Regions from separate parts of the Blautia sp. DFI.6.71 genome, predicted to be linked through region 2. Evidence: riboswitches for the same ligand, from Rfam matches in the RefSeq annotation. Region 2 holds a riboswitch; each other region holds the start of a gene.
The links. A riboswitch is a leader RNA that binds a small molecule or an ion and turns the genes downstream of it on or off. The one in region 2 is predicted to bind cyclic di-GMP.
Positions count from the first base shown of each region.

Region 1: another riboswitch for cyclic di-GMP. It lies ahead of LJE12_RS18040 (transporter substrate-binding domain-containing protein); the one in region 2 lies ahead of LJE12_RS05815 (substrate-binding periplasmic protein).
Region 3: another riboswitch for cyclic di-GMP. It lies ahead of LJE12_RS06370 (sensor domain-containing diguanylate cyclase); the one in region 2 lies ahead of LJE12_RS05815 (substrate-binding periplasmic protein).

Region 1 is NZ_JAJDMJ010000071.1:3,034-8,412, reverse strand. It holds gene LJE12_RS18050 (TnpV protein) at 1-226, opposite strand, end outside; gene LJE12_RS18040 (transporter substrate-binding domain-containing protein) at 258-2,933, opposite strand; cyclic di-GMP riboswitch class I at 3,109-3,184, opposite strand; gene LJE12_RS18035 (ABC transporter permease) at 3,423-4,325, opposite strand; gene LJE12_RS18030 (ABC transporter ATP-binding protein) at 4,325-5,236, opposite strand.
Region 2 is NZ_JAJDMJ010000008.1:81,138-86,516, forward strand. It holds gene LJE12_RS05810 (MATE family efflux transporter) at 1-1,145, shown strand, start outside; cyclic di-GMP riboswitch class I at 1,308-1,401, shown strand; gene LJE12_RS05815 (substrate-binding periplasmic protein) at 1,580-2,395, shown strand; gene LJE12_RS05820 (ATP-binding response regulator) at 2,379-4,562, shown strand; gene LJE12_RS05825 (ABC transporter substrate-binding protein) at 4,562-5,379, shown strand, end outside.
Region 3 is NZ_JAJDMJ010000010.1:11,755-17,133, forward strand. It holds gene mgtE (magnesium transporter) at 1-408, shown strand, start outside; cyclic di-GMP riboswitch class I at 894-969, shown strand; gene LJE12_RS06370 (sensor domain-containing diguanylate cyclase) at 1,062-2,792, shown strand; gene LJE12_RS06375 (LysR family transcriptional regulator) at 2,828-3,736, shown strand; gene nikB (nickel ABC transporter permease) at 4,236-5,180, shown strand; gene nikC (nickel transporter permease) at 5,177-5,379, shown strand, end outside.

The DNA of each region.
Region 1 (5,379 bases), on a different contig from region 2:
TTCTCTCCTGTGCTTCATCGTCCACAGTATTCAGATGTTCTGTCAGTCTGTCTTCCAGCATATACAGTGAATACATTGCCGGACGATGCTCTTTCAGATATGTTTTCCGCATCATTCCATATTTCCCATAATGCGGTTCTTCATCTGTACTGACAAGATTCGGATAGTAAATTCCGTCTGCGCCAAGTGTGTAGGTTCCACCCATTTTTTCAAATGTGCTTTTCATGTGTTATTCCTCCTTGAAATCAGCGATGTCCTTAGATCATCGCAAAATATTTCAGGGCAGCCTTGATAGCTTCTTCCTTCTCTTTCGGGCATTGTGGAACTCTTGCATTTTCTGATTTTGGAAGATTATAGTTTTCTCCCACTTCAATTCCACATTTGCGTTTTACCTGAGAAATATATAAATTTGAAACCTTCAAGCCAAATTCTTTCAGCACATAATCTTTGATTTCCTGATAGGTTGCTTTCAACTCGGCACTGGTAGCATCCAGCTCGTCCAGGTCTAAGTCGATCTCTATCGTGTCATCTGGTTTTTGTTGGGACAAAAGAACAACCGTCTCAACTGTTATGGTTCCGCCCATCTTTTCTACAAGTTGTTTCACAATAGGCATTCCCAGACCTGTCCCATTATAATCAGAACGTGGGGAATTATCTGCCTGTACGAATGGAGTAAACAATTCATTTTTTATAAATTCTTCTGACATTCCAATTCCATTATCTTTTATTTTAAATTCACATGTCATGTGATCTTCTGATCTTTCAATCGTTCTCATACTCATGTAAATAAAACCATTCACCTTATTGTACTTCATGCTGTTTGTAAACAGATTCATCAATATTTTTTTCAGATGAACTGCATTGCTCCAAACATATATACCACTGTAATCATCATGTTCTCCTATAACATGAAGTCCTTTTTCTTCTGCCTGAAAAGATAGTGACTCCGTGATTTCCTGACATACCTGATCCAGATTGATGGATTCATCACTAAAAACCACGGTATCCGATTCTAACTTTGCCATATCCAAAACATCATTTACCAATGATAATAGCAGTTTCGAAGACTCATTTATTTTATTCAGACAATCTTTTGCCCGTTCACCATCATTTCCGCTTTTTTCAAGAATTGTAAGCATGCCCATAATGCCATTGATCGGTGTCCTGATGTCATGAGACATGTTATTTAAAAAGGAAGTCTTAGCCTTATTGGCACTCTGTGCTTCTACAAGTGCATTTTGTAATTCCTGCTGTTTTTCTTCAAGCTCCTGATTCAGCTTCAATGCCTGCTCAGCAGACTTCTTGGATTTTTCTTCCGCACGTTTTGATTTTTTCAAAGAATCAAGAATTATACACAGAACAACGAAAAAAGAAATTCCAGCGATAAGTGATACTGTCAGTAAATTGTCCTGAATAAAATCCTTCGCTGTAACTTTTCGTGAGGAAGCATTATACGAGACTACTGCACCTGAAAATTGAGTTATAGGCATAGATGTCAGTGTTTTATTCAGAATGGACAAAAGAACCGGTTCTCCCTGCTGAACAGCAAATGAAACATCAGCTTCTTTTGTCAGGAAAACACTATGAAGCTTATTATTTTTCAAATAGTCTGAAACAGTACCTGAATTGCTTACAATACAATCCGTCTCCCCTTTCTGCATTGCTTTTACTGCTGCATCTGATGTCTCATATTCCACAACCTCCCATTGCGGATAATTGTATGAAAGATATGCTTTCAATGCAAAATTATCTTTTTCAACGGCAACTATATTCTCTTTATTTTCATCAAAAGAATCCTTTGCCGTAATTGCTGCCATATTGAGAGTCAATAGCGTATCCGACAAAGCAAATCCATTTGTTTCTGCAAAGTATGGATTCTGGTTTGCATGAAAAATCAGGTCTATTTTTCCATCCTGCAATGCCTGAAGCAGTTCACTTCTTGTATCATATCCATTTAATTCAAATTCCAGAGTCTGACCTTGCAGACAATTTTCTGCAAGATCCACATAATCTGTGATAACACCTGTCAGTTTACCTGTTGATGGATCTACACTGCTGATACCTCCATCCTGATTCAGATACCCAATCCTGAGTGCACCATGCCGTCCAACCCACTCCCTTTCTTCTTTTGAAAGAAACGAGCTGCTCTGTGCAGAAAGATAACGCCTGTAGAGATCATCTGTGTAAAATGGGTTGTCATCCTTGATTCTGCGCATAGCACTATCCAGTGCTTCTTTGATATCCGGACGTTCTGGATTTATAGCGAAATAGATTTCTGTCTCTCCAATACTTGTAAGCGGTGAAATATCCGATTCTTCCCAACGGGATTCTTCTACCGAAACGAAGCAGTCAATTTCATGTTTCGACAGTTTGTCCATAATTTCTGTGGTTGTAGAAACATTGATATGCTTCGTATGCAGACCATATTTTGATTCCCATTCATTAAGCACATCCTCCACTATATTATCTTTAGACACACCAATATTTTTTCCCTCAAAAGAATCCAAATTTCCTGCTGTAAGATCCATATTGGATGCATCCGTATAGATGTAATATTTCTCTTCCCCCATAGACATATCGGAAAAAAGCATATTTTCAGCACGTTCGTCTGTATAGGAAATGCCACCAAGAATATCAATCTCTCCATTTTCCAACTGTGTAAAGCAGTTTTTCCAATCACTTGTTATGTATTTATATGTCCATCCTGCATAACCTGCAATATCTTGAAGATACTCATAACCATAGCCGCTTCTTTCTCCCTTTTCATTGACTACATTATAAGTTTCCTCAAAAGATCCTACCCGGATAACATTGTCAGAGTTTTCTTTGGCAGATGCAGGAACGGATAAAACAATAAAACATATAATTGTGCAAAATATAATGCAACAAAATTTGAAATTCATTATATTTTGTACTAATTTGCACTTCTTCATCTTTTCTCCCATCCTCTAGGCTACAGTTGCTTGCTTCCAGATTTTAATTTTACATTCATTAATTATCAATAACCTCCCCGCTATTTTTCACAATATTTTTCCAAACAGCTTCTGTATTACTTATTCAAGTGCTCTATCATAAAAAAGCACTGCCAAACAGACAGTGCACCTCATTTCATGCAACTGGCTGCCATTTTACAGGCCCTGTAGCTTTGCGTCCCAGACTTTCATCTGGTTTGCCGATTTCCATATTATAGCTTTAATACTTATGCAAAAAAACTCGTTTTATTATACTATAGCACTCTACTGTACACAAGAAAAACATTACCGTTTTAACGCCAAAAAATAAAAAAAGAACAGCCGATACATATACTCGAACTGTTCTTCTACTTCCGAAGACCACGCAGCATTGACATTACTGTTTCCTGCTCATTTGTACTCAGATCGTTCCATATCCCTAGAACTTTCACCCGCTAAAAACAATATTTCCTATCGTCTGCCTTCACCCGCTAACAACAATGTAACCACATAGTAAATAATTCCAAATACAGCTATACTTCCCATCATAATGCCAATCATCTGATTTATACTCACCACATTTCCATGAAATACCGGATTGCAATCAAGCGTGTCTCTTATCGCTTCAACCATTTCATCCGGATAATTTTTTCTCTCCATCTCTCTGAAAACTCCGTGAAGCATATGATTCTTAATCAATGAAGTGGCATATGTACTCGGAAGATAAGACAGTGCCTTCTGAAGACCTGGTCCAAAATTTGAAATCGGCATATAAGCACCACATATAAAACCATATCCTGCGCTGACAATTGTACCTACAGCCGAAAGCTGTCCCTGTGTTGTCAACGGAAAGCTAATGATACTTGAAAGCGTACTTCCAAATAGGACGAGCAATATCATATCAAATAAAACCCATAATATGTCTGCTGTATTCATATACCATCCCATTTTAAGTAAATATCCCAGGCATAATACAAACGCAAGTCCATTGACCATCAATGAATTAGCTACTGTTGACAGAAAATATCCCAAATAAATTTTTTCCTTGCTGACCGGTGCAACATTAAAATCCTTCCTTGTTCCATTTGCCTTGTCCTGCACCATAGTCAGATTCACACAAAATGTTACAGTGATACAGCTCACTGCCATAAGTGATGCTGTCAGTTGTGCTGCCACGGTTCCATTAATAAGCTTATCCGAAATTGTAATCATATCCGGAATTGCTGCTGTAAAAGAATCTTTGAAAACCTTTGCAAGAAATGTAGCATACAGAACAATCAGAATAACTGGTGTGATCATTGATGTAAACAACATACCTTTATCTTTAAAAAACAGTTTCCTGTTCCTGTCCATTAATGCCAATACTGTTCTCATCAGCGTTCACCTCCAAGCTTCTTTCCTGTGACTGCAAGAAATACATCATCCATACCGCCTTTTACTACTTCATAATCCGTAAATAGATCCTGATGCTCTACAATAAGCTCAGTAGCTTCTTTCGTATTTTTTACTTTTATCTGATATCCGTCACGTATTTTTTTATATTCTCTGTTCAATATCTTTATTTCATCCTCAGAAACACCATAAACAGACACTATATCCTGTACATAATCATTTTTAAGTTCAAACGGTGTACCTTCTGCTGCAACACTTCCTTTGTCAAGAATCACAACATAACCAGCATTGGTAGCCTCTTCCATATAATGTGTAGTCAAAAATACTGTCATATTTTCTGTTTTCTGAAGCTTCTCGATAACATTCCAGATTAACTGCCTTGTCTGCGGATCAAGCCCTGTAGTAGGCTCGTCAAGAATCAAAATCTCCGGTCTGTGCAATAATGCACGGGCAATATCAATTCTTCTTCTCTGACCTCCCGACAGCTTACCTACAGGTCTGTTTAAAAACTCGTCAAAATCCAGAATCTCGACCAGCTCCTGTAATCTCTTATCAAAGGCATTTCCTGTAATGCCGTATAGAGCAGCTCTGCTCTTTAGGTTTTCTTTCACCGTAAGCGGTTTATCAAGTACGCTATCCTGAAACACAACACCAAGCATTCTTTTTGTCTGTGCGCCGGCTTTGTCAGTTTCTATTCCGTTTACCTGAACCGTTCCGCTATCTTTTTTCTGCAATCCGCAGAGAATGGAAATGGTTGTACTTTTCCCTGCACCGTTTACTCCAAGAAACGCAAACAATTCTCCTTTTTTCACACGAAAGCTCAAATCATTTACCGCTTTTACTTCGCTAAAGCTTTTATTCAGATGACTGATTTTAATGATATCTGATTCCATATCTTCTCCTTTTGTTTCATCTTTCCTTAAATGACGCAGTATACGTTGGATTTACCTTTTTTAATAGAATCCATATGTTAAAAAGTAATATGAAGGCGAAAATTGTCCATATCCATGCCTGTGGCATTAAATAAAGGATTCCG
Region 2 (5,379 bases):
CTTTGGGAGCCGGTGTAGGAGCAGGTGTACTTGTGAGCCGCTATTTTGGAGCTCAGAATTATAGCAAAATGAAAACAATTGTGTCAACATCGTTGATCAGTTTTCTGATTCTGAGTATACTTCTGGGGGTTTTTGGCTTTGTTTTTTCTCATTTTATGATGAGTTTATTACAAACACCTGCTGACATACTGGATGAAGCGGTACTGTATCTGCGTGTTTATTTTGTGGGATTTCCCTTTCTGTTTATGTACAATATCCTTTCAACGATGTTCAATTCCATCGGTGAATCGAAGATTCCGCTGGGCCTTTTGATATTTTCTTCTGTTTTGAATATTGTTATGGATCTTTGGATGGTGGCAGGTTTAGGGCTGGGTGTGTTCGGTGCCGCCCTTGCAACTCTCATTGCGCAGGGGATTTCCGCAGTGTTTTCGCTTTTGATTTTCTTTAACCGGATGCGTCGATATAAAAGCCGCTTTAACTGGTTTGACAGGCAGGAGTTACATTCCATGCTTCGTATTGCAGTACCATCGGTTCTTCAGCAATCCACAGTGTCAATTGGTATGATGATCGTACAGGCGGTTGTAAATCCCTTCGGTACACAGGCGCTGGCAGGTTATGCGGCAACCATGAGAGTAGAGAATGTTTTTTCACTGATATTTGTATCCATTGGAAATGCGGTTTCGCCCTATGTTTCCCAGAATCTTGGAGCAAAGAAAATTGAACGTATTAAAAAAGGATATCACGCTGCACTGGTGTTAGATCTGTGTTTCGCAGTCCTTGCTTTCATAGTCATTGAAACACTGCACACCCCAATTTCTTCCTTATTCCTTGGAAAAGATGGAACCGCTCTGGCATATCAGGTGTCCGGGGATTATATGAAATGGCTGGGATATTTCTTTATTTTTATGGGTATTAAGATGGCAACAGATGGAGTTCTTCGTGGACTTGGAATTATGCGGCCGTTTCTCATTGCCAATATGGTAAACCTTGCCATTCGGCTGTCAGTTGCCTTGATTTTTGCACCGCGTTATGGAATTGCATTTGTCTGGCTTGCTGTACCGGCCGGATGGCTTGCGAATTTTCTGATCTCCTATGGGGCACTTAGAAAATCATGGCCGGTTGATGAAGGAGTTTCATTCCGGTAAATTTCTCTTAAGTTTTGATGGGAAGCTGGATTTGTATGTTAAGAGGTATATTTTCGTTACTGTTCACTGGCAATATCCCGCGAAGCGTGTTGCTGTGAACAGTAACATATTTTCTTATAGACATGATATAGTATGAGTGCTATAATAAAAATAATTTTTTATGGCATTTATTGGCAAACCGGTTGAAAAGCCGGGGCGCAAAGCCAGAAGGAGCTAAAGTCAGATTGAAATCTGGCCATGCCAGCCGGTTGCATCATGCCTCAGTAATAAAAAAGGTAAATGTTAAATGGGCATTATGGAAAAAGTTCCTGTAAAATTTTTTACAAGGAACTTTTTTTTGTCTTCAAGCGGATATTCGCAACCTCCGCAGGGGACTTACCTGATTCGGTTAAATTTGAGGGAAAATAGAGAAGAACAGCAGGAATGGAGAAAAGATGAAAGGAAAAAGAGTGATTGCAGGCATTCTGCTTGTGGGAATTTTAGCAACTGCCCTGGCAGGGTGCAAAAATGCAGATGTTACTAAAAAAGAAAGAGAAAAGCCCGTTATCACCCTGGGCAGTGACAGTTATCCGCCATACAATTATCTGAATGAAGATGGAATCCCCACAGGAATTGATGTGGAATTGGCTACAGAAGCTTTCAGAAGGATGGGGTATCAGGTGGATGTTGTCCAGATCAACTGGGAGAAGAAAAAAGAACTGGTAGAAAGCGGAGAGATCGACTGTATTATGGGCTGTTTTTCCATGGAAGGACGCCTTGACGATTACCGCTGGGCAGGACCCTACATAGCAAGCCGCCAGGTAGTTGCTGTAAATGAGAGCAGTGATATCTATAAACTAAGTGATCTGGAGGGAAAGAACCTTGCCGTCCAGTCCACAACCAAACCGGAAAGTATCTTTCTGAACCGGACAGATGAGAGAATTCCCAAACTGGGAAATCTGATCAGTCTTGGGCACAGGGAACTGATCTATACCTTTCTGGGAAAAGGATATGTAGATGCAGTTGCTGCACATGAGGAATCCATTGTCCAGTACATGAAGGATTATGATGCAAGCTTCCGTATCCTGGAAGATCCGCTGATGGTGGTCGGGATAGGTGTTGCTTTTGCAAAAGAGGATGACAGAGGAATCTGTGAGCAGATGGATCAGACGCTGGAAGAAATGCGTCAGGATGGCACATCCCTGAAAATCATTAAAAAATATCTGGATGATCCCCAGAAGTATCTGGAGGTGGATGATCTTGGATATTAGGAGAAGAATAAAAGTAAAGCGATTCTGGATATTCGGCATTCTGCTTGGAATCTGTGTGACTGCAGCTTCCCTGTATTACTTTTTTCGGGCAGAGAAAAAGGAAGCAGAGAACAGGATGGTGGAAACTGTAAACTATGTCAAAGTGCAGTGTTCCACCTACACCCATTATAATGAAGCTTCGGAATCTAAAAGTCTCCTCCGCGCCATTGAAAGTGCCAGACAGATGAGTACGAATATCGATATGGAAACAGAAAACGGCGGCCGGCTAAGCCAGGAGTTTCTGAAAGAAAATCTGCAGACCCTCTGGGTGGATGGTATCCTTGTGCTGGATGCAGAGGGAAAGACAGTCTGCAAATACAGCATGGATGAGGCTCTGACCAATGAGATCACAGATTATCTGCAAAAAGATATTATCATGGATTTTACCGGATATGAAGAAAGATCTTATTCGGAACGGATTGACCGAGAAGACGGATCACGTATCGACATTGCAGCCTGTGCCAGAAAAGATGCACCAGGTATGGTTGCAATTTATTATTATACGTCTTCGGAATTTGTCAGAAATTATACCCTGACAGTACAGAACCTTTTAAATGGCTATAGCACTCAGAAGGATGGAACGATTATTGTTGCAGACAAGGGAACCATTGTTGCCAGCAACGATGAAAGCCTGCTGGGACAGGATACTGCCGGCAACCAGGTTGTCCAGGCAATGAAAGAGCATACAGACAGTCAGCATATTTTTCATTTAAAAAATGAAGGAACCGGAGGTTACGGAATCATGCTGAAGCAGAGGGATTATTATATTTATGCCTATCTTCCGGATACGGAAGTATTCCGTAACCTGCCGTTAAGTGTAACAGCTGTCGTTTTTCTTTATTTACTCATATTCGGTATATTCTGCTTCTGGGGTTACAGAGCGGATCTGGCACACCGGAAACAGGAACAGGAAAAAGATGAAAAATATAAAGCAGAACTTCTGAGAACAGCAAAAAAAGCAGAAGCAGCCAATGAGGCAAAAACTGAGTTTCTGCAGAGAATGAGCCATGATATCCGGACACCGATCAATGGAATCTGCGGCATGATCAATGTGGCAGACCATTATGCAGACAATATGGAGAAACAGACGGAATGCAGGGCAAAGATCAAAAAGACATCCCATCTGCTGCTGGAACTGATAAACGAGGTTCTGGACATGAGCAAGCTGGAGTCAGATGAAGTGGTTCTGGAAGACATCCCATTTAATCTGAACAGTATTTTTGAGGAAATACTGGGTGTGATCGAACATATGGCTGCGGAGCAGAACATCCGGATCATTTGGGAAGAGAAAGAAGTTACACACTGGAATCTTATTGGAAGTCCGGTGCATGTGAAACGGATTCTGATGAATATTTTGTCCAATGCGGTGAAATATAACAAAGAAAACGGATATGTCTATATCAGCTGTCGGGAAATCCCATCGAAACAGACAGCAATGCCCACATTGGAATTTGTCTGCAGAGACACCGGAATTGGAATGACAGAGGCATTCCAGAAACGCATTTTTGAACCATTTGCACAGGAACATGCAGGAAGCCGCACAAAATTCGCCGGAACAGGACTGGGAATGCCAATTACAAAAAAACTGGTGGAGAAAATGGGCGGAACCATTTCCTTTGAAAGTAAAGAAGGCACAGGGACTACATTTGTGATCCGGATTCCATTCCAGATTGATGCAGATATGAAGGACAGGAATGAAACGGAAGAAAAAACAGAAACTTCTATCCAGGGGCTCCATGTTCTTCTGACAGAGGATAATGAGCTGAATATGGAGATTGCAGAATTTGTGCTTCAGAATGAAGGCGCTGTGGTGACAAAAGCATGGAATGGACAGAAGGCTGTTGACATATTCAGAAAAAGCAGACCTGGAGAATTTGATGCTATTCTTATGGATATTATGATGCCTGTCATGAATGGATATGAAGCAGCAAAGATGATCCGCTCTCTGGACAGAGAGGATGCAAAAGTGATACCGATCATTGCCATGACAGCAAACGCGTTCACTGAGGACAAAATGAGAGCAAAGGAAGCAGGAATGGATGAACATATTGCCAAGCCTGTTGATGGGAAATTATTAGTAAAAGTGATCAATGAGTTAGTAAAACGCAATCAGAGGGAGAAGTTATAATGAAAAAGAAAAAATGGAACAAGTTAGTTTCTGTGCTTTTGGCGATGGTGACAGCCGTATCACTTCTGTCTGGCTGCGGCGGGAAAAGTGCGGAAAAAGAAGATGCAGAAACCATCACAGTGTATTTATGGAGCACAAAGCTGTATGAAAAATATGCGCCATACATCCAGGAACAGCTTCCGGATATCAACGTTGAATTTGTAGTAGGCAATAATGATCTGGATTTCTATCGTTTTCTGAATGAAAACGGCGGATTGCCGGATATTATAACCTGCTGCAGGTTTTCCCTCCATGATGCAAGCCCCCTGAAGGACAGTCTGATGGATCTTTCCACAACCAATGCTGCAGGTGCTGTCTATGATACCTACCTTAACAATTTCAAAAATCAGGATGGCAGTGTAAACTGGCTTCCTGTGTGTGCAGATGCCCATGGCTTTGTAGTGAACAAAGATCTTTTTGAAAAGTATGATATTCCTCTTCCAACGGATTATGAAAGCTTCGTTTCTGCCTGCCAGGCATTTGATGAGGTGGGTATCCGTGGGTTTACTGCAGACTATTACTATGATTATACCTGTATGGAAACACTGCAGGGTCTGTCTGCATCAGAGCTGTCTTCTGTGGATGGACGTAAGTGGCGTACCATCTACAGTGACCCGGACAATGCAAAGAGAGAAGGTCTGGACAGTATTGTCTGGCCGGAGGCTTTTGAACGTATGGAGCAGTTTATTCAGGATACAGGGCTGAGCCAGGATGATCTGGATATGAATTATGATGATGTGGTTGAGATGTACAAAAGTGGTAAGCTTGCCATGTATTT
Region 3 (5,379 bases), on a different contig from region 2:
GGTACCCAGTCTCTGGCTGTGACGATTCGTGTGCTGATGGATGAATCTCTGACAGGTAAGCAGAAACTGGAACTTGTGTGGAAGGAAATGAGAATTGGTCTGTGTAATGGCGGACTTCTTGGAATTCTGTCTTTTGCGCTGATTGGATTGTATATTTATCTGTTTAAAGGAAAAACACTTTTGTTTTCCTATGCAGTATCCGGATGTATCGGTGTGGCACTGTTGCTGGCTATGTTGATCTCCAGTGCAGTAGGCACCTGTATTCCATTGTTTTTTAAGAAGATCAATATTGACCCGGCAGTAGCATCAGGTCCGCTGATCACAACAGTGAATGACCTTGTTGCAGTAATTACCTATTATGGCCTGAGCTGGCTGTTCTTATTAAAAATGCTGAATCTTGCAGGCTGAATTTCAGATAATAAAAACAGGTCCTGTATCTTTGATTATAAGATATTGGATCTGTTTTTGTATGGAGTTATTATAGTTGGTCGTTATCCCGTAAAATACGGACCTGTCTTAATATTTCAGAGGATTAATTATGACAAATGTAATGTATGTCGTTTGCAATCTGGAATAAATTTTGTGAAATAAGGAAAATAGCAGTTGACATTATTCAGGGGATATGCAAATAATATATTGCAATTAGTGTTTAACTGACCTGACAATTGAAAGAGGCAAGTTGTTATTTGGATTTACAAAGCATATAAATGTTACTGAGAACGGAATAAACAGTAACAAATAAACATCGGTGCAGGAAATATTAATGGTAAACAGTAATAAGAGATTGAAAATATAATATATATAATGTATCTGTGAATCAACCAGTGTGCCGACAAGTTGATTCTTCGAGAAATCAACTTGTTGGCACACCAGGTAACTGTATAATTCCACAGATACAGTATCGGCAAAACAGTCGAAAGGCTGCGGCGCAAAGCTAAAGGGCCTGTAAAATGGCAGCCAGTTGCATTTATACAGAGAGTAATGTCTTGTTGTATTGTAGCGGGCATTATTCTCTTTTATTTTAAAGAAAGGTTGAGAATATCATGTCAGAGCATAGGTGTATGCTTAACAAAATGAATAAGATTGAAATATATGTCGCAAATGAAGATACGGATATTAATCCTTCAGTTCAGGAAGCTATTAAATATGTACTGAAACAGAATGATCCTGTGGGAACAATCGCCGGTTATTATGATGAGAAGCTGACAATCTGGAGTGTAAGTAACTATTTTCTGCAACTTTTGGGGTGGGATGACCTTGATGAATTTATGAAAGCATCAGACGGATCTATGCTCAGTGTGGTCTGTAATGAGCAAAAGCATATATTTTCACCGGCAGGACTTCATGATTTACAGGGTTCTCACACCTTGTATCTGACAGACAGTAAAGGTTTATCAATACCGGTAAGGATTGTGAAGGCAGATGCCAGGGATAATAAAGGACGGCCAATCTGGGTATTATCTGTCAGATCTGATCACTTTGCCCGGAATCAGGAAGCAAGGGAAGCTGTTTTTCACCGGGCTTTTACAGATATGAATCTGTGTGAATATTATGTGGATCTTCAGGAAAATACATTTGAATCTATGAAAGTAAGGGGCTCGCTTCAGGAAATTTCCAACAAAAGCCGGACATGGGATGAACTGATACAGATGTTTCTTAATAATTATGTCTGTCCTGAGAGTAAAGAGGCGGTTGCGCAGATTTACAACCGGGAATATATTATGAAGGAACTCAGAAAAATTACCGGGGAACTCAGTCAGGAATACAAAGCAGTGCTTGACGGAGAGCTGCGTATTATCCGGAATGTAGTGATGGAGGGAGATACAGATGAGAACGGAGAGGTCAGACACGCCATGATTTTTCTTCGTGATGTGACGGATTCGAAAAATGCGGAAAAAGAACGCAGAGCGATGTTAAAGCAGAACATCGCCATGGACCAGCTTATTCAGGGAGTAACCAGGATTGTAGAGCGTTTTGCAGTTTGTGATCTGGACAGCGGGATATACGAATATTATGAGATGAACAATGAGTCTTATTATAATCCTACAGGTGATTACAGGGAACTTCTTCAGCGTATGTCCGGAGAGTATGTGGTACTTACGGAAAAGATAAATATACAGATGGATGATCTGCTTTCACCGGAACATCTGAGAAAGGTTATTATATCTGAGGATGATCTGTATACCTTTGAATATTGTACTCTTGACAGATCTTCTTATAAAGTAATGTCAGTGATACCTGTGGAATGGAAAGGTAGTATACTGTCCAAAGTAATGTTGATCGCTCAGGATATCGGGCAGAAGCATGAACTTGAGAAGCTGGCAAATACGGATGCACTGACAGGACTTTATAATGAACGTTATCTTTCTGAAAGATTAAAAAGAAATGGAAAGTTACGCAAAAAATTTGCCATGTTCTATCTGGATCTGGACAGGTTTAAGCCTGTTAATGACACTTATGGACATGACATGGGAGACAGATTGCTGAAGGCGGTTTCCCGGAGATTGTGCAAATGTATCAGGAAGACAGACTATGCTTTCCGTATCGGTGGAGATGAATTTTCCCTGATCATTGAGGAGGGCAATATTAATGATGAATTCTGTGAGATGATGGTCAGAAGAATAAAAAGTGTCATTGACCGGCCTTTTAACATAGAGGGTCGTCTGCTGAGCGTGGATACAAGCTGTGGCTATGCCATTTATCCGGAACACAGCCAGAAGATCGATGAAATCCGCATTATGGCAGATCACAGAATGTATGAAGATAAAACTCAAAATAGAAAAAAGGGTTAATGGCGGATAAAAACAGAAAGAGGGATAAAATCTTTATGGATTTAAAACAATTACAGTATTTCGTAGTATGTGCGCAGACTGGTTCATTCAGTGATGCTGCGAAAAATCTGTATTCTACACAGCCCAGTGTCAGCAAGGTGATCAAGGGACTGGAAGATACGCTGGGAATGCAGCTTTTTGAACGGCTGCCAAGAGGAATCAGACTGACAGTACAGGGGCATAAGATGTATGAATATGCGTCGAAAATTATAAATGAAGTAAATGTTCTGGAAAATATGGCTTCCAGCGGAATGACAAAATGGATAAGGATATCTCTAAATCCCAGCTCCTGGTTTGCCAATCAATTTGTAGACTTTTATAATGAAACCTATGAAAAAAAATATCATTTCCAGGTAACAACAGCAGGTGTACAAAGCGTAATGGAAAGAGTCCGGGATTATATGGATGATATTGGTTTTGTATATATCCTCAGTCAGCAGAAGGAAAATTTCCTGTATGAATTGTCAAAAAACAAAATGCATTTCGAACCTATCTATGAAACAGATGTAATGCTGTATCCGGGAAGGCTGACAGAGCTTTACAATTCCGGCAAAGAGAGGGCAGAACTGGAAGACCTGGAGGGAATCCGTTTTATACAGAATTATCAGGATGAATTTTTTGACATCGGTGCTGTAAAAGAAGATGCATTCCAATGGAAGGATATTGACATTTCCGTGCTGACCAACAGTGATTATATTATGGAAAAAATGCTGAAGAACAGCAAGGTGGCAAATATAAGCGGAAGTTACCTGTCAGAAAACAAAGAAGGCACTACACCGGGAATCCCTCTGGATCTTGGAGACAGTAAAGTGATTTTTGGTTTTATACTCCACAAAGGAGAAGAAATGGATGAGAGTGTGGCAGAGCTTGTGGAGTTTTTAAAGAGCAGACTGCCGAAGCATTAATAAAAATTGCAGTTGACTTTTTAACTTATTTTGCATATACTAATAGTAGCTAAGAAATGAAGTGAAATTTCCATGAAGCGAAACGAAAGCCCTCAGAGTTGCCGCTCTGAGGGCTTTCTTGCTCGTTACGGGGAGCTGTTCCGTTTAGACTGTTGCTGTCTAATGTCCGCTGTCCAGCCATCTGCATATGTAGTAGCTAACTACGCCTGCTATGACAGAGACAAGAAATGAAGTAAAAATTGCTTCCATGAAACTCACCTCCTTCCTGCTGGAGGTTCGACAGCTCTTGTAGTATAACATAGTTTAGAACAAAATGGGATGGTTGTTTTAAATTATTGCTGATATAAAAAAAATCTATTCCAAAAATGACGATAGATATTCAAATTAAGAATAGCTTATAACCCCCAGGGTGGGTTGTGGGCTATTTTTGCTTTTGTTAAACTGAATGGTGGCAAATTAAGAGTACAATTTTCAAAAATTATAAAATGGAGATAATCAAATGAGAAAATATGCATTCAGACGACTGCTTCAGCTGATTCCCATTTTGTTTGCGATTACTTTTCTCTCTTATGGCATGATGCGGATTGCGGGAAGTGATGTAGTAACACAAAAAATGGAAAATACAGGACAGATCCTGTCAGAAGATAAGTTAAATGCAGCCAGAGAACAGCTGGGACTGGACAAACCATTTCTGACCCAGTATTTTGTGTGGCTTGGGAAACTGCTTCATGGAGATATGGGAAACAGCTATGTATCCAGTCTTCCGGTTTTTGATACGTTCATATCGAAGCTTCCGGCAACGCTGCTTCTTACAGTGACATCTATTTTGCTGACTATCATCATATCAATCCCTCTGGGGATTCTGTCAGCAGTAAAACAGAATACGATCACGGATTATCTGATCCGTTTATGCAGCTTTATAGGAAACAGTCTTCCTAATTTTTTTGTATCATTGCTGTTAATGTATTTTCTTGCGATCCGGTTGCGGATTTTTCCGGTTATATCCAAAGATGTAAGTTTAAAGAGTGTGGCAATGCCGGCGATCACTCTGGCAATTGCCATGTCAGCCAAGTATCTCCGCCAGGTCCGTGCAACTGTGCTGGATGAATTAAGCAAAGACTATGTGGCAGGAGCGAAAGCAAGAGGAGTAAAGTTTTCTGTCACTCTTTGGAAAAGTATTATGAAGGCTTCGCTGGTAACCATCATTACCTTGCTGATGCTGTCAGTGGGAAATCTGCTGGGAGGAACTGCAATCGTAGAATCAATCTTTATGTGGGATGGAGTTGGAAAGATGGCAGTAGATGCCATCTCCATGCGTGATTATCCTATTATTCAGGCCTATGTTATGTGGATGGCGATCATCTATGTTGTAGTAAATCTGCTTACAGATCTGTCATACCGGTTCCTGGATCCGAGAATCCGTCTGGGAGGTGTGAAACAATGAGTGAAAAGCAGAATAAAAATGTGACAGTGCGTGTACAGAAGATTAAGAAAAACCATATAAAACAAAAGCTGATTTTTTTTCTTATTCTTGCAATAGGGCTTGTAATACTTGCAATTTTTTCAGAGCATCTCTGTCCATATGACCCTTATGCACAGGATCTGGCAAGTGCACTTCAGCCCCCCAGTCTTCAGCATCCTAT